Regions from separate parts of the Acinetobacter psychrotolerans genome, predicted to be linked through region 2. Evidence: predicted binding sites of a transcription regulator. Region 2 holds the regulator's gene; each other region holds the start of a gene.

Region 1 (11,130 bases), on a different contig from region 2:
TCATCAAATATTTGCTTAATCTGTGCAATAGTTTGGGTATAGTGCCAATAGCTTTGCTCTTCTGGGTTCAACCAAGCTGTTTTTTCAAAATGATTGCGTAAACGACGTAACCAAACATCGCCAGCCTCATCATTCATATACTCTACAGAACCACCTGCAGATTTCAGCTCATAAGGTGCCATACTTGCATCACCCACCACAATTACACGATAGTCTTTACCATAAGTATTGAACAAATCCCATGTATTCATTTTAGAGGATGAACGACGATGATTATCTTTCCATACATAGTCATATAAACAGTTATGGAAATAAAAATATTCTAAAGTTTTAAACTCTGTTTTTGCTGCACTAAATAATTTTTCACACTGGGCAATGTGAGAATCCATTGATCCACCAACATCAAACAACATCAATACTTTAATACGGTTACGACGTTCAGGCACCATCTGCACATCCAAAATGCCTTGTTTCGCAGTTTCGTAAATCGTACTGTTAATATCTAATTCTTCAGCAGCACCTTGGCGTGCAAACTTACGCAAACGACGTAACGCCATTTGCATTTGACGAGTACCTAAAATCTGATCATCATCCAAATTTTGATACTTTCGTTGTTCCCAAACTTTAACTGCTGAATTTTTACGACTTGGCCCACCAATACGCACACCTTCTGGATGATCCCCAAATGCGCCAAATGGTGATGTTCCACCCGTGCCGACCATCCGGTTACCACCTTGATGTTTTTTATGCTGTTCGCGTAAACGCTCTTCCAACATTTTCATCAATTCTTCAAGTGAACCTGCTTTCATTAATTCAGCACGTTGCTCTGGTGTCAGGTGTTTTTCCAGTAATTCTAAATCAAACCAATCTTTGGGAAGTTTCTGAACTTTATTGAGCAGATCATCAATATCAAAAGTATGAATACCTTCAAAATAATCTTTCATGGCACGGTCAAACTTATCAAAGAATCTTTCATCTTTGACCATAACCGTTTTCACCAGTTGATAGAAATCTTCCTGATCTGCAAAAACTAAACCCTCACCAATCGCCCGATTTAGATCAATCAGTTCACGAGTCGAAACAGGTACGCCATATTTGCGCAGGGTATAAAATAATCGCACAAACATGGCGATCTCCCTATTAACGACGTGACATAAAGGCTAAACGCTCAAGCAACTGCACATCTTGTTCATTCTTAATCAATGCACCATATAAAGGTGGAATTGCTTTAGATTTATCATGATTACGTAAAACATCTTCAGGCATATCATCTGCCATCAATAAGCTTAACCAATCAATCAGTTCTGAGGTTGATGGTGGTTTCTTCAAACCAGGAACTTGGCGTAATTTAAAGAAAACCTGCAAAGCTTCTGAAACCAAAGTACCTGAAATATGGGGGAAATGAACAGCGATAATTTCACGCATGGTCGCCTCATCAGGGAAGTCAATATAATGGAAGAAGCAACGACGCAAAAATGCATCTGGAAGTTCTTTTTCATTATTAGACGTAATAATTACAATTGGACGTTGTGTTGCGGTAATCGTTTCACCAGTCTCATAGACATAGAACGACATTTTATCTAATTCATGCAACAAATCGTTTGGAAATTCGATATCTGCTTTGTCGATTTCATCAATAAGCAATACACAACGTTCTTCGCTGGTAAACGCATCCCACAATTTGCCCGGTTTGATGTAGTTTTTAATATCATAAACACGATCATCTCCGAGCTGGCTATCACGTAAGCGTGAAACCGCATCATACTCATACAAACCTTGCTGTGCTTTGGTTGTAGACTTGATATGCCATGTAATGAGTTTAAGACCTAAGCTTTCTGCAACTTGCTCTGCAAGCAGAGTTTTACCTGTACCCGGCTCACCTTTAATGAGCAATGGTTTTTGCAATGCACGAGCTGCTTTTACAGCCAGTTTCAAACTATCAGTCGCAATATACTGTTCAGTACCTGTGAATTGTTGAGAATCGACAGACATAACTAACCTTTATTTTTTATTTAAAGTGGTGAAATATTTTTTGCTACAGTGCTTTGTTGCATATTTTTATTGGCTTTGTACTTAGACCAAAAGAAACCTGCAATTAAGCCAATACCAATAACAAAGGCAATCAATGCAAGGTTTGACCAAATTAATGGTGTATCTTTGGTTAAAATACCAAATAACAATCCGAATACTGCGGGCGCAACCTCGGAGTTAGGTCCTTCAGAAATTGTTGGGGTTGCAATAACTGCAAATACAATAATCCATGTAATACCGCCAAGTGGTGATGGTAAGCGTTTTGCTATGCCATACCAACACCCTAAAATTAAGAGTGTCCCAAGAATATAGACTGAAATCGCAATATTATCTTCTGGGATAGAATCTAATAGATCTAGGAAATTTGTCCACATCCCTGTTAACTGTTCAAGCACCACGTAGTCCCTCTGGTTCTACCGCATTCGGATTGATTAAACCTTCTGGCGGCATTTGCATAAAGAAGCCTTTTGTATTTAGTGAATCTAAAACATGCAACACATTTACACGTGCTAACTTTTTAGATTCACTTAGTTCTAGATGCATAACATGCGTTGCACGTCCGAATGCGATACGTAAAGGTTCAGACAGAACACTTAGTGGGTCATCATTTTCGTCTTGATTCGGATGATTTGGGCGAGCCACATAAAGATATAATTCATCTTTTTTGCTCGATTTATAAATATCACAATGCATTTTAAACAACAGCTTCAATAAAACTCATGTCACAGCTTACATGAAAAAAACGACGGATACATTAACTAAAATTAACGCATCAGTCGTTATTTAAGACTAATTGGCAACTATTTGATCAATCATCAATCGAAGGTTTTATTAGATCAATAAAGCTTAAAAATGATTCGAGCAATGAAGACTAGTCATTCACTTTCATTTGCGTACTGAGATATTGGACATCACCATTCAATAAACGAATTAACGGTTGAGTCAATAATTCATAACGCCAACCCAATAAATAGCGAGGTAGATCTTTTTCATCACCATGAAAAACCACATGATGATATAAAGCATTCAACCATTTTTTACGCATTAACACCTCTTTAGGCACTTGAGTTTCAAGGGCAACTTGGTCAATCAATTGATCCACTTCAAGTGTTACACCTTGAGAAGAATGCTTAATTGGGCGTGCGATGCGTAAAGGCCACTCATCGACTTCAGGTAAAAATTTAAGTAGATCTAAAATCGTTTTACCATGTTCACGCACAATATTCGGTCTAATGCCTTTAACTTGCGATAACTGAAAATTATTTTTAGGATTAACCTCGACCAAATCCACCATTGTGGCACTTTTTAAAATAAAGCTGCGAGGCTGATTCAACGCTTTAACCATTTCTTCACGCCAAACACTCAATTGTTGCAGCTGCATCAGTTGTATACGTGAATGACGATAATTACCAACATCGCTATATAGTTTTTCTTTGGGTGTTTCTAAAGCAATCTCAAAAGTTAAGTTTTGACAATCTTCTAATACTTGCTGATAGAGTTGCTTGCTGATTAGTTCTGATTTTATTTTTTCAGCCAAATTCATAATATATAAAACATCATTGGCTGCATAATTCATTTGCTCATCAGACAAGGGACGTGCTAACCAATCTGATCGAGTTTGGCCTTTATCAATATCAATATCCAATATCAATTTCAATGCACTTTGATAGCTGACTTGTAAACCATGACCTAGAAATGAAAGTGCCACTTGCGTATCAAAAACATTGTCTAAGTGCTTTTTATCCGCATAATGATAAATCAGATCAATATCTTCTCCACAAGCATGAAATATATTTTGTTGAGCTTGAAAAAGTTGCGTCCAAAAACACTGGAAATCCAAGCTTGCACCATCAAGTAAAAAGACTTGATCTTTAACATTTACTTGAAACACACCGAGTTTAGGCCATAGTGTATCGACTTTTATAAATTCGGTATCTAAACCGTAAGTCGACGCCTGTTGCATCAATGTGAGAACATTTTCGAGTTCAGCTTGCGTATTAATAAATCGGAACATGTCAGTTTGAGTCAAAATGTTACATTCAAATGAAATTTTATTTTACCTTAATATATAAAATTTAAATATAACAATTTTAAACATATCCTCCATAAATACCTTATTTTTCATATAATTTTATAAAATCTCATTCATTTATAAATAGCTTTTACAACTTAATCCTTCATTTTTTAGAAAAAATAATAAATTTCAAGTCAATTAAACTAAACCTATTTTAAATTTTACCTAAAAAACTATATTGATTGTATGCATATTTGTATAAAAAAGGATTTGTTCATTCTTTATAAATGAATCACAAAATTGTAATTACAATTATAAAGATCAACAAACCCTTCCTTTAGAACTTTTAAACTTATTTCATTCGCATACGATTGTGCACAGCTTGACTTAAAGTATGACTATCGACATATTCCAACTCACCGCCTTGCGGTACACCTTGAGCAATACGCGTCATCTGCAATGATAAATGCTTGGTCGCTTCTACCAGATAGTGCGCTGTTGCTTGCCCTTCTACAGTCGCATTGGTGGCGAGTATAACTTCGCTCACATTACCATTGCTTAATCGCTGAACAAGATAAGGAATACCGATTTCTTCAGGACCAATTCCATCTAAAGGCGATAAATGTCCGCCCAGAACATGGTATTTCCCTCTAAAACTGCCACTCTGCTCAATTGCCATAACATCTGCTGGAGATTCAACCACACACAGTAATTGTTCATCACGATCACTGGAACAGCAGATATCGCAAATTTCATTTTCAGTTAAAGAATGACAAAGACTACATTCATGAATATAAGAAGTGGCTTCATTTAACGCATGCGCTAAGCCAATCGCCCCTTCTTTATTTTTCATGATCAGATGCAATGCCATACGTTGAGCCGATTTTGGCCCAACGCTTGGTAAAATTCGTAAGGCTTGTACAAGCTGATCAAAACGGTCGCTAAACACCTATCAATCCTTAAAACATACCTGCTAAACCAGGTGGTAATCCCATACCTGAGTTCGCTTCTTTCATTCTTGCTTCTGTAACAACTTCCGCTTGGCGCGCAGCATCATTCATTGCAGCAGCGATCAAGTCTTCAATCATGTCTGCATCATCTTGTAAAAGATCAGGACTGATTTCAATACGTTTTACCACATTACGACAAGTCATTGTCACTTTTACCAAGCCACCACCAGCTTCAGCATGAACTTCAGTTTGAGCAAGTTCTTCTTTGGCCTTTTTGACATTGCCTTCCATGTCTTTTTGCATGCGCTGTGCTTGTTGCATAAGCATATTGATGTTCATAAAACTCTCCGAACAAAATCTTAATTTACAAATCAAAAAGTGAATTTGAATTAGATCTAAGTTAAATAGGTTAATCGAAAATATTGTAATCTAGGTTTAAAACAAAAACGAATTAAACCGAGTTCAAATTTTAAATATTTGCTGTAGCAGTAGACTAAACGATTAAATTAAGTCTAAACCACGTGAAAGATCACCAATAATATCGTCTACTTCTTCCAAACCAACAGACAAACGAATTAAACCTTCACAAATACCCGCTGCTGCTTTCACTTCTGCAGAAAGTTTACCATGAGTCGTTGTCGCAGGATGAGTAATGGTCGATTTCGCATCACCCAAGTTACCTGTAATCGAAATAAATTGCGTATTATCGATCACTTTCCATGCGCCTTCTCGTTCGCCTTTTACTTCAAAAGACACGATTCCGCTAAAGCCAGTTTGTTGTTTTACCGCCAATTCATGTCCGATATGATCTTTTAAGCCTGCAAAATAAACTTTTTCAACTTTCGGATGAATCGCCAACCATTCTGCAATTTTTTGTGCACTTTCAGAATGTGCTTTCATACGTAAACGTAAAGTTTCTAGACCTTTTAAGAATATCCAAGCATTGAATGGACTCATTGAAGGACCTGTGGTACGCACATAACCAAACACATCTTCAAGCAATGTGTGATTACCGACTACAGCGCCACCCAATGCACGCCCTTGTCCATCTAAATATTTAGTTGCTGAATAAATCACAAGGTCAGCACCAAACTTCAAGGGTTGTTGCAAAATTGGCGTACAAAAACTGTTATCAATTGCCAAGAGTGCGCCATTCGCATGTGCCAAATCTGCAAGTGCTTGAATATCCGAAACTTCCGACAATGGGTTCGATGGTGACTCTACAAAAAGCAATTTGGTTTCAGGACGAACCGCAGCCGCCCATGCACCTAAATCTGTCAAATCGACAAAATCGACAGTAACACCAAATTTAGCAATGTATTTTTCAAACAAAGCAACCGTTGAACCAAATACAGCGCGTGAGCAGATCACATGATCACCCACTTTTAAATACGACATAGCCACTGCCATAATCGCTGCCATACCAGAACTTGTCGCCACAGCACGCTCAGCACCTTCCAAAGCCGCTAGACGTTTTTCAAACATCGCCACAGTAGGATTGGTAAAACGTGAGTAAATATTACCAGGCTCAGCACCTGAAAACTTTGCTGCTGCTTCTGCTGCATTCTCATAAACAAAAGATGAAGTTAGAAAAATCGGCTCACTATGCTCGCCTTCAAAACTACGTATATGACCTGTACGAATGGCTAAAGTATCAAGTTGGTATTCGATGTCGTCGTGCTGGCTCATTTCAACTACTCAGTCCTAAAACTGCCTTTGTAAAATATTGCCAACATTTTGAGCGTCCTATGTATTTAAGGTCAAGGTATAATCTGAAATTATCGCTTACACTTGGCTTATTCTGCACAAAAATGCGACAAAATTACATATGGCACGAGTTATGACGAAATTCCAAGATCGAAAATCAAAGCTAAAAAATCTAACAACCCGTATTTTCAATGGTAAGTCATTGGTTTTATCTCAAAGTACGCCTTATGAAATTATTGCGGAGCATAATCAAACTAAAGTTCGATTCTATGCAGCAGCAGAAAAAAAATTTAAAGAACCTTTGGTTTTTACCGCCCCTCTTGCGATCAATATGGCGATCTACGATTTGTATCCATATCGCTCATTGGTTAAATATTTTTCAGAGCAAGGTTTTGACGTCTATCTTATAGACTGGGGCAAACTCAACTATAGCGATCGTTTTCTTAATTTTCTTAATTTTGTTGATGAATCGATCCCATTCTGTATTGATAAAATTCGAGAACATGCTAAAAGTGATCAAATCTCATTACATGGATGGAGTATGGCAGGTATTTTTGTCTTACTTTACACTGCATTTAAACAACCCAATTATGTCAAAAATTTAATTGTGTTAGCCAGTCCAATTGATAGTTATGCTTCAGGTGGTATCGGTAAATTATATAAAAAAATTAATAACTTAATCATTAAAAGCCCAAAACTAAAAAACACTTTGTACAAAGGTGGATTACCTAAAAATCTAATTCATACAACAGGACTCATGAATGCAATAGGCTTTAAAGTACTCGACCCGAAAGGTTGGTATGAAGGTCATAAGCAATTATTACTCAATTTAGACGATAAAGAACTGCTTCATGAACACGCTACACTCGGAAACTTTCTCAATCATATGGTTGATTATCCAGGCGGCGTAAACCAAGACATGCTGTTCAATGTCTGGCTTCAAAACCCATTAAAAAATGGTTCAATTCAATTGAGTAATCATAAAATTGAATTAAAAAATATTAATTGTTCTATGATGATTGGAGCAGGAAAAGGTGATCAAATGGTTACTGCCGACTCAGTTAAGCCTTTAAGCGAATTGACAAATAGCCAAGATGTCACGTTTACTCTCATACCTGGGGGACATTTGGGTTTAATGTCCAGTCAAAAAAGTGCAGATGAATTTTGGCCGACACTTGCTCAATGGTTAGAACTTAGGTCGACAAAAATATAAAGTTTTAAAGGAAAGTTATGAATACTACAGTTGCATTTATTGGTTTAGGCGCAATGGGCTATCGTATGGCAGCGCATTTACCCAAGCATTTCGATACTGTTTATGTATGGAATCGAAATTTTGAAAAAGCCAAACAACATGCAACTGAATATAAAACTCAAGCGGTTGAATTAGAACAAGCCGTACAAGCAGACATTATTTTTTCATGCTTGCCGACCAGTAAAGATGTAGAAGAATTGATTCAAACAGTCACGATTAAATCAGGTGCTATTTGGATTGACTGTACCAGTGGAGTACCTGAATCTGCACAAAAACTTGCCTTAGAACTCGCTCTAAAAAATGTACAATTTTTAGATGCTCCTGTCAGCGGTCAAACCATTGGGGCTGAAAATGCAACATTAACCTTCATGGTTGGCGGTTCACAAACAGCATTCCAAATTGCTTTACCTGCAATGCAAGCAATGGGTAAACTGATCAAATTGGTCGGGCAATCTGGTGCAGGCTTTGCGGTAAAAGCTGTAAATAATATGATGATGGCTGTTCATTTATGTGCTGCTGCGGAAGGATTTACCACACTCAAAGCACATGGCGTAAATTTAAATGAAGCGCTAGATTGTATTAATGCTTCGAGTGGTAAAAGTGGCGTTACAGAGTCCGTGCTACCACAACGCGTTTTTAATCGCAGTTTCCCACTCACATTTGCATTGCCATTATTGGCTAAAGATACAGGTATTGCGGTAGATTTAATTCGTCAAGCCAAACTTTCCGCACCTGTCATTGGTTTAACACAAAGCTTGATTCAAAATGCAAGTAACCTCGCGGAACCAAACAGTGATTTTTCGACAGCTGTAAAAATGTACGAATCATGGAGTAAAATTACATTAGACTAATTTTTAGTCATTGAATAAACACAACTAAACCTTATAATCAAATAAAGTGACAAACCAATTTGTCAAATTTGAGGTCTTCACATGAATAAATATTTAATTGCAATGCTTTCGACTTTATCAATGTTCGTAGGTGTACACGCTTTTGCCGATGACAATGCGCAGCAATGCAAAAAATTGCAAGATGAATACAATGTCATCTATGCATCTAAAGGATTCTGTTTTAAAGATCCTGAAGCTAAAGCACTGTATGGTAATGACAATTGCAACACAACCAAGCCGAAATTTAATGAGAAAGAACAGCAAAAACTTGACACGATCAAGGAACGTCAGAAAGAATTGAATTGTAAATAATAACATTTACGCATTAAAGGAAATAATCATGGCTTATGATGATCAGAACATTTTTGCTCGAATTTTACGTGGAGAACTTCCTGCCATTAAAGTTTATGAAGATGATCAAGTTCTAGCATTTATGGATATCATGCCACAAGCCGATGGACACACACTGGTTATCCCCAAATCACCTGCACTCACCCTGCTCGATCTAGATCCAGAAGTAGCCGCATACACTATCAAAATCGTTCAGAAAATTGCTCAAGCAATCGAAAAAGGATTAGATGCTAATGGTATTGTTCTTATGCAACTTTCTGGTGCTGCTGCAGGTCAAACTGTTCCGCATGTTCACTTCCATCTGATTCCAAGCTCTATACACGAATTAGGAAAACATGCTTTGCAAATGGGTGACCAAGAAAAAATCAAAGCTTTTGCAGAAAAAATCAAAGCAGAACTGACTTAATTTAGATTCATTATTTTACAGAATGAGGCTTTTATAGCCTCATTTTTTTCGTCTGAATTTTCAAATTATCTTAGGTCATTAAACTGTCATTTATTCTTCACTTATTTGTAACAAAGTTTTCAGATACTGCATGCAAGTTGGTAAGCAATGAATAACTCAGAACTTACTGGATAAAAAAAGCAACGGCAACATGCCAATTGAACTTGTTTTGGAGAAATCTCAATGAAAAAAGTGCTACTCGCTGCAGCAATCGCCACCCTTAGCTTAAACGCAGCTCAAGCAGCGCCAACATTGTATGGTAAGCTCAATGTAACCTTAGATCAAATTGACAAAAATGGCTTTAAAGATGAAAGCGTAACTAAAGTCAATTCAAATGCTTCACGTATTGGTGTTAAAGGTGAAGAAAAATTAACTGATAAATTATCTGCTGTTTATTTAGCAGAATGGCAAGTCAATACAGATGGTGATGGTACAGATTTGGGTATGCGTAACCGTTTTATTGGTATTAAATCAGATGGTATTGCAACTTTAAAAATTGGACAATTTGATTCATATTTCAAAACAGCCGCAGGAAATAACCAAGATATTTTCAATGATCACAATGAACTTGATATGACAGCAGTTGTAGCTGGTGAAGATCGTCTGAAAAATGTCATTGGTTTTGAAACTGATAAAAAATTACTTGCTGGTTTAGCTTTTAACATCATGTTCCAACAAGGTGAAGAATCATCTGCTTTAAAAAATGATGCTAAAGGTCAAAAAGGTAGCCGTGATAGTTTTGGTGATGGTATTTCAACCTCGCTTACTTATGACAATAAAGACTATGGTTTAGCGGCTGCTGTGGCAGGTAATTTCGGTGTTGCTTCTAAATATAACGCTTATAGCTCTGAATTAGGTGGTAATACAATCTACTCTGATGCTGTACGTGTTACTGGCTCTTTAGATTTAAAACCAGCTGGTCTTGATGGTTTAGTGCTTGGTGCTTTATGGCAAACAGCTAAACCAACGGATGATACCGTTACAACCACATCTGGCACACCTGCTACCGTTACAGCATTTAAAGGTTTAAAGGAAAATGCTTACGGTGTAACCGCAGCATATGTAATTCCATCTACGCCAGTTAAATTGAAAGCTGAATATATTTCATCAACGACTGAACTAAATGGTCGTGATGATCGTAAACAGGACCTGTACGGTATAGGTGCAGACTACAACATTAATAAACAAGCTCGATTCTATGGCGTTGTTGGTCAGCAAAAACGTGATTGGCTTGTTAAAGATGACAAAAAGACTGTCATCGGTTTAGGCATGGAATATAACTTTTAATCTAATACCTTTATAAAAAACGGCAAGTTCACTTGCCGTTTTATTTTTAAAATTTATCAATTTTTAATCATCTACATAGGTTTAAAGCACTTATTTGAGTAGCAAATACAACAGTATAAAGCTAGCTATAGCTCTATTCGCTTAGGGTCTGTTGACATTTCATAGTGGCAACCATATCTATATATGCCAATGCAACTACTCCA
Region 2 (11,130 bases):
TGTTTCAAACGTGCTTCGTTATTCAGTCGTGTTAAATATTCACTGCGAGTTGGACGAGCAATTGCACGATAAGCTAACCACAAAAATAAATGAATGAATAATGACACTAAAATGGCGAGCCATTGTGTACGTAAAATTTCCCCAATACTCGGTTTGATTAAGGTAATTTCAATCGTGCCGACTTTCTTTTCATTTTGTAATGCATCACGAACAAAAACTTCACCCTGACGGGTTTTCGCCATGCCGCTTGTTGCAAGCACTTGTTTTTGTGCATCCAAAATACGTATGGACGCTACGCTTGGATTGGTCGCATAACGATTTGCAAGCAATGCCAAAGAAACCGTATTGGCAGGCTCAAGTTCAGCAAGGCTATCTGTGACCAGTTGGGTGGTCATGAGTTGACCTTGGCTGGCACGGTTTTCATTCAGCTGATGGGTTGTTGCAACTACCAATAAAAAGGTATGAAATGCAAAACTTACAATGAGTAGGCTAGCAAATAGCCCTTGTCTTGGCGCATTCAACTTAAAATTCCAAAGAAAATTATAGGGATTATTAACAGCCATACAGCAATATCGATTATGATTCTCACAATAGTTGTAGCTCTGACTCGAGTCAATTCATGCGAGAAATCATTCTTATATCATTTTTAGGTCCTGACCAGCCCAATCAGTTTACTCGATTAATGCAAGTGTTGTCCGTACATTCTTTGCAAATATTAGATGTTGGACAGGCTGTTATTCATAATCAGTTGACATTAGGTATTGTTATTTCGTCAAACGACCAAACAGCAACAGCTTTGGCCATGAAAGACATGCTTATTTTAGCACACGATATTGGTTTAACGGTTCGTTTTAAACCCATTTCAGAGTCAGAATACGATCAATGGGTGAGTGAAGGTGGACGTACACGTTATATCGTGACGGCATTGGCACCTGAATTGACACCTGCACATTTACAAGCAGTGACCAATATTGTTTCTAGCCAAGGCTTTAATATCGAAACTGTGACTCGTTTATCGGGTCGTCCTGAGCGTGATGGACAGCTAGATGATCCTAAACGTTCATGTGTGCAATTTGGTCTGAGCGGTCAAATGCTTGATGCACAAGCCATGCGTGCGGCGTGTTTAAGATTGTCTGCAGAATTGAGTATTGATGTTGCTGTGCAAGAAGATAATGCTTTTCGCCGTAACCGTCGTTTAGTTTGCTTCGATATGGACTCAACTTTGATTGAGCAAGAAGTCATTGACGAATTGGCAATAGAAGCAGGGGTAGGCGATCAAGTTGCAGAAATAACTGAACGTGCCATGCTGGGTGAGTTAGATTTCCAACAGAGTTTCCGTGCACGTGTAGCTTTATTGAAAGGTTTAGATGCATCTGTACTGCCAAAAATCGCTGAGCGTTTAACGGTTACAGAAGGTGCTGAACGTTTGATTTCAACCTTGAAGTCGCTAGGTTATCGCACGGCAATTTTGTCAGGTGGCTTCCAATATTTTGCAGAATATTTACAAGCAAAATTAGGTATTGATGAAGTGCATGCCAATATTCTGGATGTTGAGAATGGCTTTGTGACAGGTGAAGTGAAAGGGCATATTGTTGATGGAGCACGCAAGGCTTTATTATTGACTGATCTTGCTGAAAAAATGGGTATCTCTTTAGAGCAAGCCATTGCTGTTGGTGATGGTGCAAACGATTTACCGATGCTTTCTATTGCAGGTCTAGGCGTTGCTTTTAGAGCAAAACCATTGGTTCGCCAAAATGCCAATCAAGCGATTTCCAGTGTTGGTTTAGATGGTGTACTGTATTTATTGGGTGTGCATGATAAAGATTTAAATCGCGCATAAAGGCTTAATTAGCCTAAATAATTATTGCAAATTGATGACAAAAATAGCGACTTAAAGTCGCTATTTTTATGTGTAAATTAAATACATTTGTTCTTTTTCATACAAATAAAAGTACCCACTTGATGGATTCATTTCCGAACTCGAAAAAAGTTTTTTAGCGTTAAAATTACTGTGTATTTTTTTGTAATGACACTGCAAGATTGATCAGGACTAGATTCTATTAAAAAGCGGTTTCTGAAAAAATGTAATGACAAAGGAATGTTGCGACAAAGTGTGTCGTTTAACCTAAAAACAGCGCTTTTCTTCTTATCAAAACCAGACATAATGCAAAACATGAGCTTTTATAAGATGACTAAACAAGAATTATAAAGCTTAAAATGTGTTGTGAAACACCATATTTAAACGGTACTAATTTAAACGGTATTAAGAGACATCATTTTGACGGAGGTTTTTATGGTATCAGCGACATTTGCAACATTCATTGGATTTGGTTTGATTGCTGCTGCGTTGGCTACTGTTTTCTTTTCCCCTTACCGTCATTGGTTAGGTTTCATGTTTGCAGGCATGATCTTCTGGGGGGCTTTAGAATCTATTCGATATAGTGTGCAAAACTATTTTGAAATTTCGATGGCATATAGCTACTTAACAGCGATTATGATCGCAATGTCAGCATTAATTGCGTTGTTACTTCGTGAAGACAACCGTGCTCAAAAGGCACTTGCAAATAGACAATACATTGAGCATACACCCGTGTATGAAGATGAGTAATACATATTATTTTTTAGAATAAGGCGACTGACTTTAATTACACGAAAAAACTGAATTTAGACATTCAAAGGTATATCAAAATGATATACCTTTTTTTTAGCTGAATAGTTTGTTCTGAAAGCCATGTCTAACAAATGACAAGTTATGCTAGGATGAGCAAATTCGAACCTAATTTAAAAACAACAGGCTTAAATGTCATGAAACTTTCTTCAATTCCAGTTGTGAAGTTACCAATCGTAGATGCGAGCACCGATCCTTTGGATCTGCTTGTATTGGGTTTAGCACTTCGTATGAAGCAACTGGCACGTACTAGTCCAAAATTTATTGAGTTGACGCATAATCGTCAGTTCAGTATTCAGATTGGTACAGATTTGGGCGTAGCGCGTCAAATTAATGTAAACAATGGTCAAATTGATACAGTGTCTGGCGCTGAGAATAAAGCTGATTTTATTCTACAGTTTGCAGATAGTGAGCAAGGCGTAAAAACTTTGGTAAAAGGCGATCCAACTGCCTTTATGACTGGCATGCAAAATGGCACGATCAAAATGGAAGGTGATTTCAGCCTATTGGTGTGGTTTAACCAAGTCGCGAAATTGATTCCACCTAAAGTACCAAAACCAATTAAAGACAAAATTAAAATGGCTCGTCAGTTTTTAAAAGAAAAAACGGGTCGTTAATGTACTGTTTCAGTATCTCTGCACAATCATTCTCGTCTTGAAAAATAAAAAAGCCCATTTAGGGCTTTTTTATTGATTTAAAAATTTTAAATTTTATTATTCAATTTCTAAATTAAAAGTTACAGGTCCATCATTGACCAAATGTACTTTCATATCCGCAGCGAAAATACCAGTTTGTACATTTTCAAATTGTGATTGTGCGTATTCAACTAATTGCTCATAAAGTACTTTAGCATCCGTAGGTGGCATGGCAGATCCGAAATCGGGGCGTAATCCTTTTTGAGTTTGCGCCATCAAGGTGAATTGTGAAACTAAAAGTATGCCACCATTGGCTTGGCTGATATTCCAGCCCATTTTGCCTTGTTCGTCATCAAATAAACGGTATTTTAGGATTTTATCGATCAATTTTTTACCATTTTCAAGATTATCATCTTTGCCGATACCTAAAAAAACCAGAATCCCTTTTTGAATTTCGCCTGTTGTTTCAGCATCTACAACAACTTTGGCTTCGAGGACGCGTTGTAATAAGGCACGCATATTATTCTCAGTTCAACATAAAAAATTGATGTGATTGTAGCAAATGAAAGTTTTGAATGATGAGGATGCTTCAATTATTCTGAATGGACAATAAACAAAGTCATTTACGAAGTAATGGTGTATAAGAACAATGATTGGCTTTTTACATGTAGGAAAAGTGTAATTTTATGAGTAATGGACGTAGATTGAACGCAGCAGATTTGAAAAAAAATAAAATACCTATACAATTTATGGGATTGATGGAAATAATGATATTTGGCTTATATCTCACTATTTTTAAAAAGAAATGTATGATTTATTAAAGATGCAATTTAAATTACTTGAGAACATTAAATGATAATCATATTATCATTTAATTTACATTGATGGGTTAAAGGGGAATGTTATGGAAAATAAGACAGCAAGATTGACTATTTTGATAGACCCTGTAAAAAAACAAGCTTTTGAAGAATTATGTAGTCGGCAGGACTTAAAACCTTCTCAGGTTGTTCGTCAGTTGATCCGAGAATATCTCAATACGCATGGTGTAGATTACGCAACCAAGGTTCAAATGAATATTCCTGAGCAACAGAAATAGAAGATTCTCATCTTTTTAATATTTTTTCCTGAGCATAGTGAATGATAAATAAAAGAAAGTTATGAAAAGCCTCTCTTGCATAAATTTATTTCAAGACAAGATTGTATTCAAATAAAAAAAACCTGAATAATTCAGGTTTTTTTTATTTCTGATTTAGATAGAATTAAGCAAAATCTAAACTTTTTTCAAAAATTTTCAACTCATGGCGAGCCATTGCAAGATTCGACTTTTGACGATCTAATAACAAATATAAGAAAAGTTCTTCATTACGATCTAATGGACGTAATACATGATATTGCTTGCCTAGAGTAATCAAGACATCTTCAATGTTATCTTTTAAATTCAAAGCCTTTGCAACTTTACGTTTTGCACGAATAACTTCTGTGTTACCTGCTGCTGCAAGTTCTAAATCTACCCCAGAACCGGCTGTAGCCAATGCAAGACCGCTTGAGCTATCGACTAATGCTGCCGCAATAAATCCATCAATATCCATTAGTTCATCTAAGCTAAACTTAGCCATGATTTTTCCTTTTAATTTAATTAAAATGTTGGTTAGATATTTCTTAAGTATTTATAAAATATCCAGTTTTGTTAATTTTATGTTAATTAAAAAATAATTATATTGCAATTAATGTTAACTAAAAAATACTTAATATGAATATTATGATAATAATATGTTAATGTTTATGCAGCGTACGAACTTATAATGTAGAATTTTGTTCAAAACTAAGACTTTAGTTTGAAAATCAAACAAAACTTTTTTTTGATATGCAAGAATGAATGAACTTTTTATAGTGAATGAAGATCTGCTAAATGAGTATGCTATGCAACCATTAATAAAATCGTTACTCGATACTGACTTGTATAAATTTACGATGCTGCAAGTGGTATTACATAAATTTCCTCAAACGCATGGCGTGTACCATTTCCGCTGTCGTAATTTGGATGCTACGGTTTATCCACTGGCAGATATTCTTGATGATTTAAATCATCAACTTGACCAACTATGTACCTTAAAATTCAAAGAAGATGAGTTAGTCTATTTACGCAGTATGCGTTTTATAAAAAGTGATTTTGTCGATTACTTAGAACTATTCCAACTGAAACGCCGTTTTATTAAAGCCAGTATTGATCATGAAGGTCGTTTAGATATTTGGATTGAAGGTCCAATGGTTCAAGCGATGATGTTCGAAATTTTTGTTTTGGCGATTGTAAATGAACTTTATTTCAGTCGTATTCGTACAGATGAAGTTTTACTCGAAGGTGAACGTCGTCTACAAGCCAAAGTTAAATTATTAGAACAATATCAAAAAGATCAAAAGCCGAATGATCCACCTTTATTGGTCTCAGATTTTGGTACTCGCCGTCGTTATAGCTTAGATTGGCAACGTCATGTGATTCAAACGCTTCATGCGGCTGCACCCAACGTATTCCGTGGTACCAGTAATGTATTACTTGCTAAAGAATTAAATATTTATCCGATTGGAACGATGGCACATGAGTTTCTTCAAGCATTCCAAGCGCTTGATGTTCGATTGAGAGATTTTCAAAAGTCGGCACTCGAAACTTGGGTACAAGAATATCGTGGTGACTTAGGTATTGCACTGACCGATGTCGTGGGTATGGATGCATTCTTACGTGATTTTGATTTGTATTTTGCCAAGTTATTTGATGGCTTACGTCATGACAGTGGTGACCCATTTGAATGGGGTGATAAAGCTTATGAGCATTATAAAAAACTCAAAATTGATACTAAAACCAAGATGTTAACTTTTAGTGATGGCTTAGATTTGGAACGTGCTTGGAGTCTTTATCAGTACTTTAAAGATCGTTTCCAAGTGAGTTTTGGGATTGGTACAAATTTGACCAATGACATGGGGCAAACCCCCCTCAATATCGTCTTAAAGCTTGTAGAATGTAATGGTCAATCTGTGGCAAAAATTTCCGATAGTCCTGGAAAAACCATGACAGATAATGACACTTTCTTAGCGTACTTACGTCAGGTGTTTGAAATAGCTGAAGTTGTAGAATAATTGAAAATCAATAGCTGATTTTTTGCTAAAAGAATGTAAAAAATCAGCATATTGACAAAAAACACTATGATAAGATCTTTTTTGTTCAGGGCCTCAAATTAGAAAAGCGTATGACTGCAACGACTTTTAACTTCGGATTACTTATAGAAGCAGAACAACTTGTGCCATTTTTAGGGCATGAGAAACTCCGAATTGTCGATCTCAGTCGCAATTCTGTTTATGAACAATTGCATATTCCGCATGCACTGCATGTCAAACCGCGCTTATTGGTGCGTCAAGAAGAACAAGCCTCTGGTTTACTCCCCGATGATGCAGCTTTACAGACTTTTATTGAGTATTTGAATATTTCGCCGGAACACCATGTGGTTGTTTATGATGATGAAGGCGGTGCTTGGGCAGGACGTTTAATTTGGAACTTACATTGTTTGGGTTTTTATAACACCAGTTTGCTCAATGGCGGCATTCACGCATGGCTTGCGGCAGGTTATCCAACCTCTGCGGACAATGAAAAATTGACCAAAGTAGAGTCACTATTTAATCCCAATTTAAACAATATCAACCAATATCGAATTCAATATTCTGAATTATTAGAAAAAGTACAACAGCAAAACATTCAGCTGTGGGATTGCCGAACGGAAGAAGAATATACAGGGCAACGTTTAGCTGCTAGACGCGGCGGTCACATTCCAAATGCAATTCATTTTGAATGGAGTACTGCTATTAATCGTCAAAATCATTTAAAATTGCATCCTTTAGAACGCACGCAACAACGTTTAGAACAATTAGGTTTTCAGTTAGATCAACCCGTGGTGGTGTATTGCCAATCACATCATCGGTCAGGTCTAGCGTATATTTTGGGTCGATTACTCGATTGGAATGTTCAAGCCTATGATGGTGCGTGGAGCGAGTGGGGCAATCGCCTCGACAGTCCAATTATTACTGGAGAATCACCTGCGTGAGTCTTACATCGAAGTTAAAAAAACAAATTTTTATTCAAACTCAAAAAATTGTTCCACAGCAACAACTTAGCCGTGTCGTTGGTAAAGTTGCAGCAAGTGAAAATCCCATTGTAAAAAATATCGCAATTCAAGCATTTAAAGCACAGTATGGCATCGACCTATCTATTGCTGAACAAACAGATGCATTGAAATATAAATCATTTAATGAATTTTTTACTCGTGCATTAAAAAATGGTGTGCGCGAAATTGATGCCGATTCAACAAGTATTGTGTCTCCTGCCGATGGTGCAATTTCGCAAATTGGAAAAATTGAAAATGGTGATGTTTTTCAAGCCAAAGGACAATGTTTTTCTGTCGATCAGCTTATTGGCGATCCACAATTGGCTAAACCATTCCAAAATGGTCAATTTGCCACGGTTTATTTGTCACCTCGTGATTACCATCGTGTGCATGTACCTTTTGCAGGGACTTTGACAGAAACCTTGTATATTCCAGGTGAATTATTCTCTGTGAATCAAACTACTGCGGAAAACATTCCAGGTTTGTTTGCACGTAATGAGCGTATGGTCTGTCTATTTGATACGGATTTAGGACGTATGGCTGTGGTTTTAGTCGGCGCAATGATTGTTGCAGGGATTGAAACTGTAGCGACTGGCAAGGTCAAACCATCGGGTCGTTTGGAATTGAACTATCATGATTTAAAATTGGCAAAAGGTGATGAGCTAGGGCGTTTCTACTTAGGTTCAACCGCAATTGTACTGTTTGAACAGGATAAAATGAGCTGGGATGCCGCATTCACTGCGAATTCTGCTGTAGTGATGGGTGAAGCTTTAGGGCATACACTTTAAATCATATTTTTGCTCAAAAATTTAGATTGGAACCTTCCTCTAAAAAGGGGGAAGCAATTCTGCACATTGATTTTTGCATCAATAATTTATAAAACATATTTTTATTGAATCGTGTTGAAATAAGACTATTTTCAAGCTTGTACATCTGTCAAAGCATAATACAGTCTATACAATGGAGAATTTGAGCTTATATTTCAGTACATATTTTATTGGCTCAAAATAGCATATTAACCTGCAAAATCAAGTCGATCTTTAGGAAATACAACTCTAAAGGTTGAGCCGTGGCTTTCCTTGGAATCAATTTCTAAATAGCCATTATGCTGCATTAAAACGTGCTTAACGATAGCTAATCCTAAACCTGTTCCACCAGTTTGACGGCTACGAGCGCTATCTACACGGTAAAATCGTTCTGTCAGTCGTGGAAGGTGTTTTGGATCTATGCCTATGCCTGTGTCTTGTACGGTAAAATAACCGTGTTCACCATCATCGTGCCAACCAATCGTAACTGTGCCACCTTTCGGTGTGTATTTGATTGCATTGGTAATTAAATTACTAAAAGCACTGGCAAGTTCAACATCTGAGCCAATTAAATCGCAGTGACTGTCAATGTCTAAGTTTAAGGTATGTCCATAATCGACATTGTAAGCTTGAGCATCATCAAATAATTGATGCATCAAATTTGGCATATCAATAATTTGATTTTTCGCGATTTGTTTATTGCCTTCTAGACGTGAAAGCAATAATAAATCGTTTACCAATGCATTCATGCGTCGTGTTTGCGATTGCATTTGTTCAAAAGCACGTTTCCAACGAGGATTTAAGTCTTCTTGGTCAGTAAACGTTTCGATATAGCCACTCAATACGGTAAGTGGTGTACGTAATTCATGTGAAATATTATCGACAAAGTCTTTACGCATTTGTTCGAGGTTATGTACTCGCGTGACATCGTAAGCAACTAAGAGACGGCTTTCACTGCCAAATCGAGTCAATTTGATTTGTACATAATGTTCTTCGTAAACCGAAGACTTAATCTTGATGCCATCTGGAGAGTGATCAATATTATTAAAATATTCGAAAAAGCTCGGTTGACGAATAATGGTTAAAATATTGCGTCCACGATCTAGAGGTTGAATACCTAAAAGTTTTTCAGCAGCAGGATTCCACCATTCTATTTGATGTAATTCATCTGTCAAAACAACAGCTTCAGCTAAGGCAACCAAAGAGGATTGCGCGCGGTCAATTAATCCAACCATTTCAGCTTGTACCACTCGTTCTTGTCGTTGTGCGCGATATACATTAAAAAGTAACGCTCCCCAGATTCCTTCAAGATTGGGTGGCGAATCATAAGGACGATTCGAAATCCATTCATTGACCAGATACAAAGAGCGCAATTGAAAAATAAAAAAAATCGCAAATGCAATGGATATACAAATCCAAAAATACCCGATCCCTAAACCTACAAAACCTCCAACAATCAATAAAAACGCCAGTAAGCGTAAATCTTGCTTTGCGAAAGTCCATAAACTGCTATAACGAAATTTTTTATGTTCGAGTGCAAGATCTGGGACGGGGTAGGGTTCATACATAAAAAATAATTTAACCTTAATAATGCTTTAGCCTAAAGCAACATCTGTACGAGTAGAGAATCTATATCCTGTACCACGAACGGTTTGAACATAACGGTCAGCGCCATAGGGTTCAAGGACTTTACGTAAACGACGGATATGTACGTCAATAGTACGGTCTTCGATATATACGTTACCACCCCAAACTTGGTCAAGCAGTTGGGCGCGTGTATATGCACGTTCTGGATGGGTCATAAAGAATGCCAATAAACGGTATTCAGTGGGTCCCATTTCCAAAATTTTGTTATCAAAGCTTACACGTTGGCTCACAGGATCTAAAATCAAGCCATTGGCATCAATAGTTTTTTCGCCACTCAACGCATTTGCACGACGCAATACTGCTTTGATGCGAGAAACCAATTCACGGGTGGAAAATGGTTTGGTCATGTAGTCATCTGCACCAGCATCAAGACCTTGAACTTTATGATCCTCTTCACCGCGTGCAGTCAGCATGATGACTGGAATTTCGGATAAGTTTTCATCACGTTTCAAGCGACGGCATAAATCTACACCGCTTACGCCACCTGGCATCATCCAGTCTAATAAGATCAAAGACGGTCTTTGATCGACAATCATTTGATGGGCTTGTTTTGCATCTTCAGCTTGTAAGCATTGAAAACCAGCCATATCCAATGAGGTATGAATCATTTCTCGAATCGGAAGTTCGTCATCGACGATTAATATATAGTCATCTTTCACAACGCAATATCCTATGTATGAACGGTGTACCGTTTTTTATTTATGACAGGCTTATTACAAAGATTAATTATGACAGTATCATTGCAAAAGGGAGATATAGTTAAATTTTTGCAAAAAAATGTGACAAATAATAGTCTATTTCATGAATAATCAATGATATTTAGATGATTAATCCCATGATTATAAATCTAATAATTGGTTGCGACTCACTTCAAATTTATATTTTTGACAGTTTGATGACAAAATTTTGCGCTCAAAAATTGCTATTTTTGTGAGAATGAATCAATCAAAGAGATAAATACAGTTTCACAAGCTGAAACGATTTCTTCAAGTGATTGTTTGAATCCCCCCATTACCCAACGTACAGCAATTTGTGTGACATAGCCATTCAGCCCTGTTGCGACCAATGAAATTTCTTGTTCAGAACGATCAATTTGCGGCAACATTAACATCACAAATGAGTGAATGAGGCGGTCAAATCGTCCCATTGTTTCATGAATCGTGGCATGGTTATGTAGTTCTTGAACCAGCATGGCATCGACATAGATAATTCGTGCCACACGTGGG
Region 3 (11,130 bases), on a different contig from region 2:
CCAGGACCTACACGTGGAACTTTTGAGTTTGGTGCACGGAACGTCAACTGACCGCCAAAACGGTCTTTGTTGTAATCAATGACCGCATCTACTAGATAAGGAATAGACGGCGCATCGATAAATGCAGGGAATTCAGCATAGTCTTGTTTGTAATCTGTGGGCGCAATTTCTTCAGGTGCACTATATGCCATACAGCATTCAGCACGAGGAGTACCCGCATTTTCAACAAATACACGAACGCCAATTCCCGGAGTGTTTTGCTTCTCCAAAAGATCTTTTAAATACTCTTGTGCATTCGGAGTAATTAATAAATTTGGAATTTCTTCTGCAACTGCAGTATTGGTGTTCTCAGTCGACATAACTCTATCCTCAAGCTGAAGTCGGTATTTTAACTGAAGATGAGGTCAAATTAAAAAAAATCAACTAAAATTGTCGGAATTAATTTAGATATTTATTTTGCAGAGAAAATTATTGATAAAAAACCACCCTGTTCAGAGTGGCGGAGGGAAAAACCTTAAATTATCTGTTGCTATAACAGATATTTCAGCAGATATTCAAATGGACAGTGCTTCATCCATGCAACGGGATCTGAATATCTGAACTGAAGTTTATTATTGTTCTTTTTTCAATCTCTCATTTTTAAAAAACATAGCCTAGATTAAGCAGAAAGCCTTTTAACCCTTTATCTGCATGGGTATAAGTAACACCCGCACGATATTCATCTACCCATGCTTTCTTTTTCTGATTTTTAAACCCTAGCGATGCCGAAATATCATGTGAAACTTCGGAGAATAATTCATCACCATGATAGTCAGTTCTTGCAAACTGGAATTTTGCAACCAAAGGACTATTGTTCACACTACGACTTAGCACATGGCTATATTCCGCACCATTTCTATAGACAGTATTCTGTAAATCATAACCGCTGTTAAAATCTTTAATTTTAATCGGATCGGTCTTATAATATGACACCATATTAATGATTCCGACACTGCTACGCTCATTCAGTGGAAACTGTAAATTACTCCCAAGCCCTCCCCCATAAATCAGTGCAGCTGTTCCGAAATCTTCAGAAGCAGTAACTCCACCGCGAATCTGTGGCATCAAATACCAACTAAAAGCATGATTCGAAGTCACTTTAAAATTCAGACCAATCCCCAGATTAACACTGCCTGTTAGTGAACCTTCGGTATCTACGAGCGTCAATGGCATATCAACCGCAATACCCATATCTTTCGAATCAAACCAATGCGCATAATTCAATGGTAAGTTATAAACATCTACCCCATAACCAGCCTGAGTATAGCGACCAAAACGCGGCATAATTCCAATGCTGCCTGAAGTGCTTTTAATACCTAAGGTTTGATTACTGGTCATATCTGAAAAACTGTCTGTAGATGATACAACCATTGTGGATAATAAACTGGTTGGATTACCTGCAACGGGGTCAATAGGTGAGTGTTTTACCCATTCCTTAGTTAAAGCCTTGAGTAAGTTTTTATCCTCGCCTTTTAAAGCATCCAAAAATGCATCTTTAGCATCTTCTCTTGAGCCATTAACTTCACCATAACTGCGAACGATTCCAAGTGATGGAATAGTGAAGTTCAACTTGCCTGAATTTTCAGCAAAATCTAGTTTTACATCAACGCCTCTTAAATCTAGTTTTGCAGCAACCTGAGTTGTATCACTGTAATTCGGGAACATTTTCAACATCTGCGCTGTATCGTACTGATCTGCCACATTCGAAATATTGTTATAAGTTAATATTTTCGCAGCTTGATCTCCCACCTGAATTTCAGAAGTAAAAATTTCTTTAGCGTGTGCAGAACCTAGTCCTGTAATACATAAGCCTGCAAGCATCCAACCCCATACTTTTTGCTTCATTGTCATTCTCCTATTCACAACTGCTCATCTCGAACATTAAAAAATTATATTTTTTAAACTTTCTATCTCGTTGTTGTGTAATTTATTATTTTTCAAAATTAAAGCTATTCCTCAAATGAGGGATAGCTTTTTTATAATCAATGCTTTTACATAATCTAACAAACTATCTATCTGATATTACTTAACTATTAATTTATCTATTTTTAACATTAGAATTCATTATTTTTATAAATTTATGCATAAAAGCATTTTTTTGAGCACAACTAAGGAAAAGACTAAGTGGCTTAAAGTAGATCTGGCGGACTATCATCATTTCAAACACCCATAAATTCAGACTATATCCATTCTTTCTCTTTATATTCCAATCTCTATTCTGTACTTTATACATATAAGAATCGTTGTCTTGATGAGACAAATTTTAGCAAAAATTTATACTGAATTTCGTACAACTTAACGATTTATACAATCAATATTCTTTCATTTTTTAATGGATAATTCTCTCAATTTTGGCATCTTATGCCACCATAAACTTTAACTTGGCATGGATAATGTATACATCTGTATATTAAAGACAAATTAAAACGAGATATTTTGCATGTCCATTTCAAATGAAGGTTTACAATTCCCTATCGACCCAATTAGCCAAAAATCAAGCTCTTCCAATGTTGGTAAAGAAATCATTGCCGAAGCATTATCACTTGTTGATAATCGCACTTCGCAACATGCTTTAGATGAAAAAAACTGGCGACAAAATTATCCAACTTATTTTAAAGCTTTGGTCGAAAATGGCATCAAATCAGTCAACAATCCGATTACCATTGCTAAACAAGGCTTACATAAAGCTCAACATAGCTTTGATTTTTTTAGAGATAATCAAAGATATTCACTCAAAGATGTTATGTCTGTTCCACTTACAGAAAAAATTAAAACACATATTTTCAAAGGTCAATCCGATACTGCACCGGAATGGTTTGTGCCGTATCGTGGGCAAAATTTAAAAGGTCAAAGCTTACTCAATCAAATTCAACTTTGGGAAAATACGGGAATTATCGAAGCTAGCCATGCAAAGGCTTTACGTGAGGTGAATGCGCATCCTGAATGGTTTGATTTATCAGACCGAACCATGGTGTTATTTGGTGCTGCATCTGAAGCAGGACCATTGACTTGGTTATCTCGTTGGAAAGCCAATATTATTGCTATTGATTTACCCAATGAACGTGTTTGGGAAAAAATACTCAAAACGATTCAAAATGGTAATGCCACTCTCTATGCACCTCATTTTGAACACATTATAGATGCAGACAAGATTGACGAATTAAAAGCAAAATTAGGTACTAATCTGCTCACTCAGATTCCAGAAATTACCCAATGGCTCTGTGATAATCCGCACAAACTAGATTTAGCATCTATTGCTTATTTGGACGGTGAAAAACATGTCCGTGTTTCCATGGCAATGGACAGTATTATGAGCCATGTCAGTGAGCAAAAACCTGATTCTTCACTGATGTATATGTGTACACCAACTGATGTTTATGCCGTACCAAAAGAAGTGATTGAAGGTGCTACAGATAAAAACTTACAACGCTCAAAACTAGAGATTATTTTAAGTAAAAGCATTGCTACACTGTCCATGAAGCAATTTTTTAAAGATAATAATCAAAAGCTTATTTTATCGGACAATGGTAAATCCTACGGTATTGCAGACTGTTTAGTGGTTGAACAAGGCCCAAATTATGCTTTGGCAAAACGCATCCAACAATGGCGTGCAACTTTAGCAAGACATCAAGGTCAGCGTGTCAGTATTAATATTGCACCATCTACAACGACCTATTCAGTCACCAAAAACCCATTACTCAAAGCGGCATTTAATGGCGCAAGTCTTTTTGATGTAGAAGCATTTAGCCCTGAAACAACCAATGCCATCATGGCGGCATTATGGATTCATGATTTAAAAAATCCTGATTCTGTTTCTAACCCTGAAACAACAATGGAACATCCTTTAGAATTGATGATGGAAGGTGCAAATCACGGCGGTTTATGGCGAGTTGCTTATCTTGCACGTACAGCACTACCTTTTGCAGCAATCTATGGCTTTGCAACAGATAAACTCCCTATGAAAAAATTCTTTGGAAAATTGAAAAAGTAAGCTTAGCTATTTTTTCGTTGCCGAATCATAAGTTTTTTATTGTGAATAGCTTTAGATTTCAAAGTCTAAGTGTTTTTTAATATTTTACAGTTTATTGAACTGCTGATTAATTTTACTTTCAAATAGTTAAGTGCATAAAAAACGCTGCAATCGCAGCGTTTCTTTTAACTTCAGTTCTAAGCTCAAAGTTAAGCTAAATCACAGATTAAAATACTTTCAATAATAACCAGTACAATACACCCGATAAACAAATCGTTGCGGGTAAGGTAAAGATCCAAGCCGAAAGAATGGTGCGTACAGTCGCAAAATTCAATCCAGATTTATTCGCCACCATAGTACCTGCAACTGCGGAGTTTAAAACATGCGTTGTAGAAACTGGCATACCAAAACCATCAGCTGCTGCGATTGTGGTCATTGCCACAAGCTCTGCCGACATCCCCTGACCATAAGTCATGTGATGCTTACCAATACGTTCACCAACCGTCACAACAATACGTTTCCAACCCACCATTGTTCCTAAACCAAGCGCCAGTGCAACGGCAACTTTTACCCAAGTTGGAATATATTGTAGGAACGAATCTAAGTTTTTACGATATTCTTTAACTACTTTTTGCTGTGATTCATTCATTTTCGGCAGTTGTTCTGCTTTATCTAAACGTTTGAATGCAGTCGTGCTTAAGTACATATCATTACGTAATAATGAAACTTCAGCTTCTGGAATATCTTTCAAATTTCCATACTGACCAACACGTTCACCCAAATGATCTGTCAAACTTGCCAAAGCTGGAACAACTTCAGGCGAGATTTCTTTGGTTTGAATATATTTGGTAATGGTTGTACGTGCTTGTTCATCTGAAATATCTGTATGCTGCGTATAAATCGCTGCTGCAGTTTGACTTGATAACTGAGAAAAAGACTGTAAATGTTGATGGTCTAAATTTTTATTCAAAGAATAAGCAAGTGGAACTAAACCTATCAAAATCAACATGATCAAGCCCATACCTTTTTGCCCATCATTTGAACCATGCGCAAAACTTACACCGGTACAGGTGAAAATAAGAATGGCACGAATCAGTGGCGGTGGTGGTTTATTACCTTCAGGTGGTTGAAATAATTCAAGTTGATTCTTAAATATTTTCTTCACCAATAAAAATACAACCGCGGCAAAAGCAAAGCCAATCAATGGGGAGAATAATAAAGCCTTACCCACTTTAGTCACTTGATCCATGTCTACACCACTTGCACCACTTGAAGCGTGCAAAATGTAGTTCATGATGCCTACACCTAAAATCGAACCGATTAAAGTATGCGAGCTAGACGCTGGAATACCTAAGAACCAAGTTCCTAAATTCCAAAGAATTGCAGCAATTAACATGGCAAAAACCATGGCAAAACCTGCGCCGCTTCCGACATTCATAATCAATTCAACAGGAAGTAATGCAATGATACCGTATGCAACTGCACCACTCGCAACCATTACTCCAAGAAAATTACAAAAACCTGCCCACATCACTGCGACAGGCGCAGGCAAGGCATTGGTATAAATAACGGTCGCTACAGCATTGGCTGTATCGTGGAAACCATTCACAAATTCAAAGCCTAAGGCAATGAATAAAGCAGTCGCTAAAAGCGTAACAGAATATAAACTTAAAGGTGGTACATGCGATAAATCTGCATTTAATTGCACACCAATATAGATTAGTGTGGCAATGATAATCGTCAAAAACACCGGCATAAAAAATTTCGGTGTAGGTGCGTGAACATTGGTCGACTTTACAGTGTTTGAATGTTCAGAATCTGAGACGGGAGGTAAATTCGAATTCATGCAGACGGTAAGAGGATAATAAAATCCCCTTATTGTTCAATTTAATTGTGACAATTATATGACAGATAACTGCCTTATGAAGTGAATTTTTAATTATTTCACTCCATAATTTTGCAATACTTTTGAACCAAATATTATTTTTATCATTTAAAATCATATGCTTGTTATTTTAAAGCTTTTCTATTTTGACAAAAATAAGACATTTCTTGATCCAATAATATTTGTAATATTTCTGTCAAATATTACAACTGACCACTTTAACAACATCATATTGCACTGCTTTCATGACAATTTAATGAAAAAATAACCATCTCATCGATATCATTTTAAATTTCTGCCCATAATGCTCACGTCTCAAACTTTTGCAAATGTAATACCAATAATGAATCCTTATAAAAGGTGACGTATATCAATAAATTTTATAAGCATTCTTCTGTATCCTTACTAGTTATAAGTAATTGATCTAATCATTCTGCTTATCAACAATACCAATTTTTCAAATAAAATATTCTCATCATTAAAAGAGCAATAAAATCTAGTTGAAATCAGCTTTTACAGCATTCGCATAGAGTATCTGATAATATATTGCACGTTTTGAAAACCTGTCTGAGAGTTTTAAATGTCGACACTTGCCACCCTAAAATCGCTTCTCGCTCAACGTATCCTGATCATTGATGGTGCGATGGGAACGATGATCCAACGCCATAAACTGGAAGAAGCCGATTACCGTGGTGAGCGTTTTGCCGATTGGGCATCTGACCTGAAAGGTAACAATGACCTTTTAGTGCTGACTCAACCTCAGATTATTCAGGATATTCATGAAGCCTACTTAGATGCAGGCGCTGACATTATTGAAACCAATAGCTTTAACGGCACACGTGTTTCCATGTCGGACTATCACATGGAAGATTTGGTTCATGAGATTAACTTTGAAGCAGCACGTATTGCCAAGACAGCTTGTGCAAAATATTCAACACCTGACAAACCTCGTTTTGTTGCAGGTGTCTTGGGGCCAACATCACGTACTTGTTCAATTTCACCAAATGTAAATGACCCTGCTTTTCGTAACATTACCTTTGATGAGCTAAAAGAAAACTATATTGAAGCTGCACACGCCCTCATTGAAGGCGGTGCGGATATTCTGCTGATTGAAACTGTATTTGATACACTGAACTGTAAAGCTGCCATTTTTGCAGTAAAAGAAGTCTTTAACCAACTTGGTCGTGAATTACCATTAATGATTTCGGGCACGATTACCGATGCTTCTGGTCGTACTTTAACAGGTCAAACTGCGGAAGCATTTTGGAACTCTGTACGTCACGGCGATTTATTGTCGATTGGTTTTAACTGTGCGCTCGGTGCAGATGCAATGCGTCCACACATCAAAACTGTATCTGATATTGCAGGTACTTTTGTTTCGGCGCATCCAAATGCAGGCTTACCGAATGCTTTCGGTGGTTATGATGAAACTCCTGAAGAGACTGCCGCATTCCTAAAAGAATTTGCCGAAAGTGGTTTGATCAATATTACAGGCGGTTGTTGTGGTACTACACCTGATCATATTCGTGCCATTTACAATGCAGTCAAAGACATTAAGCCACGCCAAGTACCTGAAATTAAACCTGCGTGTCGTTTAAGTGGTCTTGAAGCATTTAACATTGATGATAACTCACTGTTTGTGAATGTTGGTGAACGTACCAACGTCACAGGTTCGAAAAAATTCTTACGTTTAATTCGTGAAGAAAACTTCACGGAAGCACTTGATGTTGCATTACAACAAGTGGTTGCAGGCGCGCAGGTCATCGACATTAACATGGATGAAGGCATGCTCGATTCGCAAGGTGCGATGGTGCATTTCCTCCATCTCATCGCATCTGAGCCTGAAATTTCCAAAGTACCAATCATGATTGACTCATCGAAATGGGAAATCATTGAAGCAGGTTTGAAATGCGTACAAGGTAAGTCAATTGTTAACTCAATTTCCTTAAAAGAAGGTTATGACGAGTTTGTGCATAAAGCACGTTTGTGCCGTCAGTACGGTGCCGCTATCATCGTCATGGCATTTGATGAAACTGGTCAGGCGGATACTGCAGCACGTAAACGTGAAATCTGTAAGCGTTCATACGACGTACTTGTCAATGATGTCGGCTTCCCTGCTGAAGATATTATTTTTGACCCGAACGTGTTTGCAATTGCAACAGGTATTGAAGAACACAATAACTATGCCGTTGATTTCATTGAAGCAACAGGCTGGATTAAACAAAACTTACCTCATGCAATGATTTCGGGCGGTGTGTCTAACGTATCCTTCTCTTTCCGTGGCAATGAACCTGTTCGTGAAGCGATTCACTCAGTATTCCTTTACTATGCCATTAAACAAGGCATGACCATGGGGATTGTAAACGCAGGTCAAATGGCGATTTACGATGATATTCCTAAAGAATTAAAAGATGCTGTTGAAGATGTTGTACTGAATCAGAATCAAGGTGAAAGCCGACAGGATGCTACGGAAAAACTACTTGAAGTTGCAGAACAATACCGTGGTCAAAGTGCTGCACAAAAACAAGTTGAAAACCTAGAATGGCGTGATCAACCAGTAGAAAAACGTCTTGAATATGCATTAGTTAAAGGCATCACGGCATTTATTGATGTTGATACAGAAGAAGCACGTTTAAAAGCCAAACGCCCTCTCGATGTGATTGAAGGCCCACTCATGGACGGCATGAACGTGGTGGGTGATTTGTTCGGTTCAGGTAAAATGTTTTTACCACAGGTGGTGAAATCTGCCCGTGTGATGAAGCAAGCCGTAGCTTGGTTGAACCCGTACATCGAAGCTGAAAAATCGGGTAGCCAATCCAAAGGTAAAATTTTGATGGCAACGGTGAAAGGCGATGTACACGATATTGGTAAAAATATCGTTGGCGTAGTGCTCGGTTGTAATGGTTATGACATTGTCGACCTTGGAGTCATGGTATCTGCCGAGAAAATTTTACAAACAGCGATTGATGAAAAAGTCGATATTATCGGTCTTTCAGGTTTAATCACACCGTCATTGGATGAAATGGTTTTCGTTGCCAAAGAAATGCAGCGTAAAGGCTTCCATGTACCATTGATGATTGGTGGTGCAACCACTTCTAAAGCGCATACTGCTGTAAAAATTGATCCACAATATTCGAATGATGCAGTGATTTATGTGGCGGATGCCTCTCGTGCAGTGGGTATTGCGACAACGTTACTTTCTAAAGACATGAAGCCTAAGCTTGTTGAGGAAACTCGTGCTGAATATGAAAAAGTGCGTGAACGTATTGCCAATAAACAGCCGAAAGCTGCCAAGTTGTCTTATGCTGAATCCATTGAAAATGGTTTGAAAATTGATTTTGCTGCAAATACACCTGCTGTGCCGAATTTGCTTGGAACAAAAGTTTTAACCCATTATCCGCTTGCAACTTTAGTGCCTTATTTTGACTGGACGCCATTCTTTATCTCGTGGAGTTTGGCAGGTAAATTCCCGAAAATTCTTGAAGATGAAGTTGTCGGTGAAGCAGCGACTGATTTGTATAATCAGGCGCAGGAAATGCTTAAAGATATTATTGAGAATAATCGTTTCGATGCTCGTGCAGTATTTGGCATTTATCCTGCGAATCGTTCTGCAGCCGATTCTGTTGAAGTATTTACGGAAGATGGTCAGGCTGTAACGCATACTTTCCATCATATTCGTCAACAGTCGGATAAAGTGACAGGTAAACCAAACCTATCACTTGCTGATTTTGTTGCAACGAAAGATCAGGCGAATGACTACTTAGGTGGTTTCACTGTGTCAATCTTTGGTGCGGAAGAAATGGCACATGAGTATAAGGCCAAAGGCGATGATTACTCTGCGATTCTTGCTCAGTCTTTGGGTGACCGTTTTGCAGAAGCTTTTGCGGAGCATTTACATGAACGTATTCGCAAAGAGTTCTGGGGTTATCAAGCTGCTGAAAACTTATCGAATGAAGAGCTGATTAAAGAGAAGTATGTCGGTATTCGTCCTGCACCGGGTTACCCTGCTTGCCCTGAGCATTCTGAAAAAGCGACTTTATTTAGTTGGTTAGATTCCACAGCGAAAATTGGCACTGAGTTAACTTCTAGTTTTGCAATGTGGCCACCTTCTTCTGTCAGTGGTTTTTATTATGCGAACCCTGAAAGTCAGTATTTTAACGTGGGGAAAATTGCAGGCGACCAGCTTGATGATTATGCAAAGCGTAAGAACTGGACATTGGATGAAGCGAAGCGTTGGTTAGCGCCGAATTTGGATGGTTCGGTTTCTTAAGTTTTTTAAATCTCCCCTAACCCCTCTTTGAAAAAGAGGGGGATTTCATGTGATTTAATGAATTACGTGACAGCTCCTCCCTTTTTTAAAGGGAGGTTGGGAGGGATTAAATTGATATAATAATACATCTTGAATTTTCTAATAAAACGACAATATAAAGATCAATTACACTATTGAAAAATATTAACTTATGCTTGTATATAAATATCGTGGTGGCTCTTTTACAAGAGATTTAAAATCATTAAAAAATGATACATTTTGGGCTTCAAATACAAGTCAACTTAATGATCCATGTGAAGGACTTATTAGTATTAATGATATGGAACAGCAATTAAATCATCTTAAAAATATTTTTTATCAACACTCAGATAACTTAGCATTAATTGAACAAAGGTTTCAAAACATCCTCGATATGAAAGATACTAAACTTGGTATATTTTCATTAAGTAAAACTTATCGTGATGAATTACTTTGGGCTCATTATGCGAATAGCCATAAAGGCTTTTGTATTGAATATGATTTAGAAAAACTACTATCAAGGCAAAATCCTAAACATAGATGTTTTGATGTTCAATACACAAATAATATTCCAAATTTAGATTTTTCTCAGCTTTTAGGTCAAACAAATCCTGATATTTTAATTAAAAAAATGCTTGGTTATAAATCACAGAGGTGGGAGTATGAACAAGAGTTAAGAATCATCACAGAGAATCAAGGTATAAATACTTATGACTATAGAGCTGTAAAAGCCATATATTTTGGTCTCAAAACACCAAAATCTACAATTTCCAAAACCATAAAAACATTACAAGGACGTAAAATAAAATATTTTCAAATGCATTTAAAACCTAATTCTTTTCAATTTAAAGCTAAACCATTAGAAGATAAATTTCCAACTGTTTTTAAATATAAATACTCAATATCTAACATTGCACATTTAGCAGTTGATCCATCTACACTTAAATT

The links. The regulator PhoB, encoded in region 2, activates phosphate uptake and scavenging genes when phosphate is short. The targets are predictions, from matches to a motif close to TGTCATNAANCTGTCATAA.
Region 1: ACG94X_RS01700 (porin) is a predicted target of PhoB. The motif match lies at 9,675-9,693, and genes of this name have one in related genera.
Region 3: ACG94X_RS13595 (inorganic phosphate transporter) is a predicted target of PhoB. The motif match lies at 5,901-5,919, and genes of this name have one in related genera.

The regions. Positions count from the first base shown of each region.
Region 1 covers NZ_JBIMDK010000002.1:946-12,075, reverse strand. Annotated here, with positions in the region: gene ACG94X_RS01760 (vWA domain-containing protein) at 1-1,127, opposite strand, end outside; gene ACG94X_RS01755 (AAA family ATPase) at 1,141-1,992, opposite strand; gene ACG94X_RS01750 (hypothetical protein) at 2,013-2,426, opposite strand; gene ACG94X_RS01745 (YcgL domain-containing protein) at 2,419-2,724, opposite strand; gene ACG94X_RS01740 (ribonuclease D) at 2,903-4,045, opposite strand; gene recR (recombination mediator RecR) at 4,398-4,994, opposite strand; gene ACG94X_RS01730 (YbaB/EbfC family nucleoid-associated protein) at 5,005-5,334, opposite strand; gene ACG94X_RS01725 (O-succinylhomoserine sulfhydrylase) at 5,497-6,684, opposite strand; gene ACG94X_RS01720 (alpha/beta fold hydrolase) at 6,824-7,915, shown strand; gene ACG94X_RS01715 (NAD(P)-dependent oxidoreductase) at 7,933-8,805, shown strand; gene ACG94X_RS01710 (YARHG domain-containing protein) at 8,908-9,156, shown strand; gene ACG94X_RS01705 (HIT family protein) at 9,185-9,601, shown strand; gene ACG94X_RS01700 (porin) at 9,824-10,927, shown strand; partial or broken gene ACG94X_RS01695 (IS5/IS1182 family transposase) at 11,087-11,130, opposite strand, start outside.
Region 2 covers NZ_JBIMDK010000008.1:26,511-37,640, reverse strand. Annotated here, with positions in the region: gene ACG94X_RS09095 (hypothetical protein) at 1-563, opposite strand, end outside; gene serB (phosphoserine phosphatase SerB) at 620-1,840, shown strand; gene aciT (ciprofloxacin tolerance protein AciT) at 2,294-2,608, shown strand; gene ACG94X_RS09080 (SCP-2 sterol transfer family protein) at 2,806-3,285, shown strand; gene dtd (D-aminoacyl-tRNA deacylase) at 3,382-3,822, opposite strand; gene ACG94X_RS09070 (ribbon-helix-helix protein) at 4,208-4,399, shown strand; gene ACG94X_RS09065 (roadblock/LC7 domain-containing protein) at 4,563-4,919, opposite strand; gene pncB (nicotinate phosphoribosyltransferase) at 5,224-6,432, shown strand; gene ACG94X_RS09055 (sulfurtransferase) at 6,543-7,391, shown strand; gene asd (archaetidylserine decarboxylase) at 7,388-8,239, shown strand; gene phoR (phosphate regulon sensor histidine kinase PhoR) at 8,467-9,825, opposite strand; gene phoB (phosphate regulon transcriptional regulator PhoB) at 9,853-10,563, opposite strand; gene ACG94X_RS09035 (TetR/AcrR family transcriptional regulator) at 10,827-11,130, opposite strand, start outside.
Region 3 covers NZ_JBIMDK010000017.1:50,318-61,447, forward strand. Annotated here, with positions in the region: gene nfuA (Fe-S biogenesis protein NfuA) at 1-359, opposite strand, end outside; gene ACG94X_RS13585 (hypothetical protein) at 640-1,884, opposite strand; gene ACG94X_RS13590 (hypothetical protein) at 2,480-4,030, shown strand; gene ACG94X_RS13595 (inorganic phosphate transporter) at 4,236-5,855, opposite strand; gene metH (methionine synthase) at 6,475-10,164, shown strand; gene ACG94X_RS13605 (DUF2971 domain-containing protein) at 10,355-11,130, shown strand, end outside.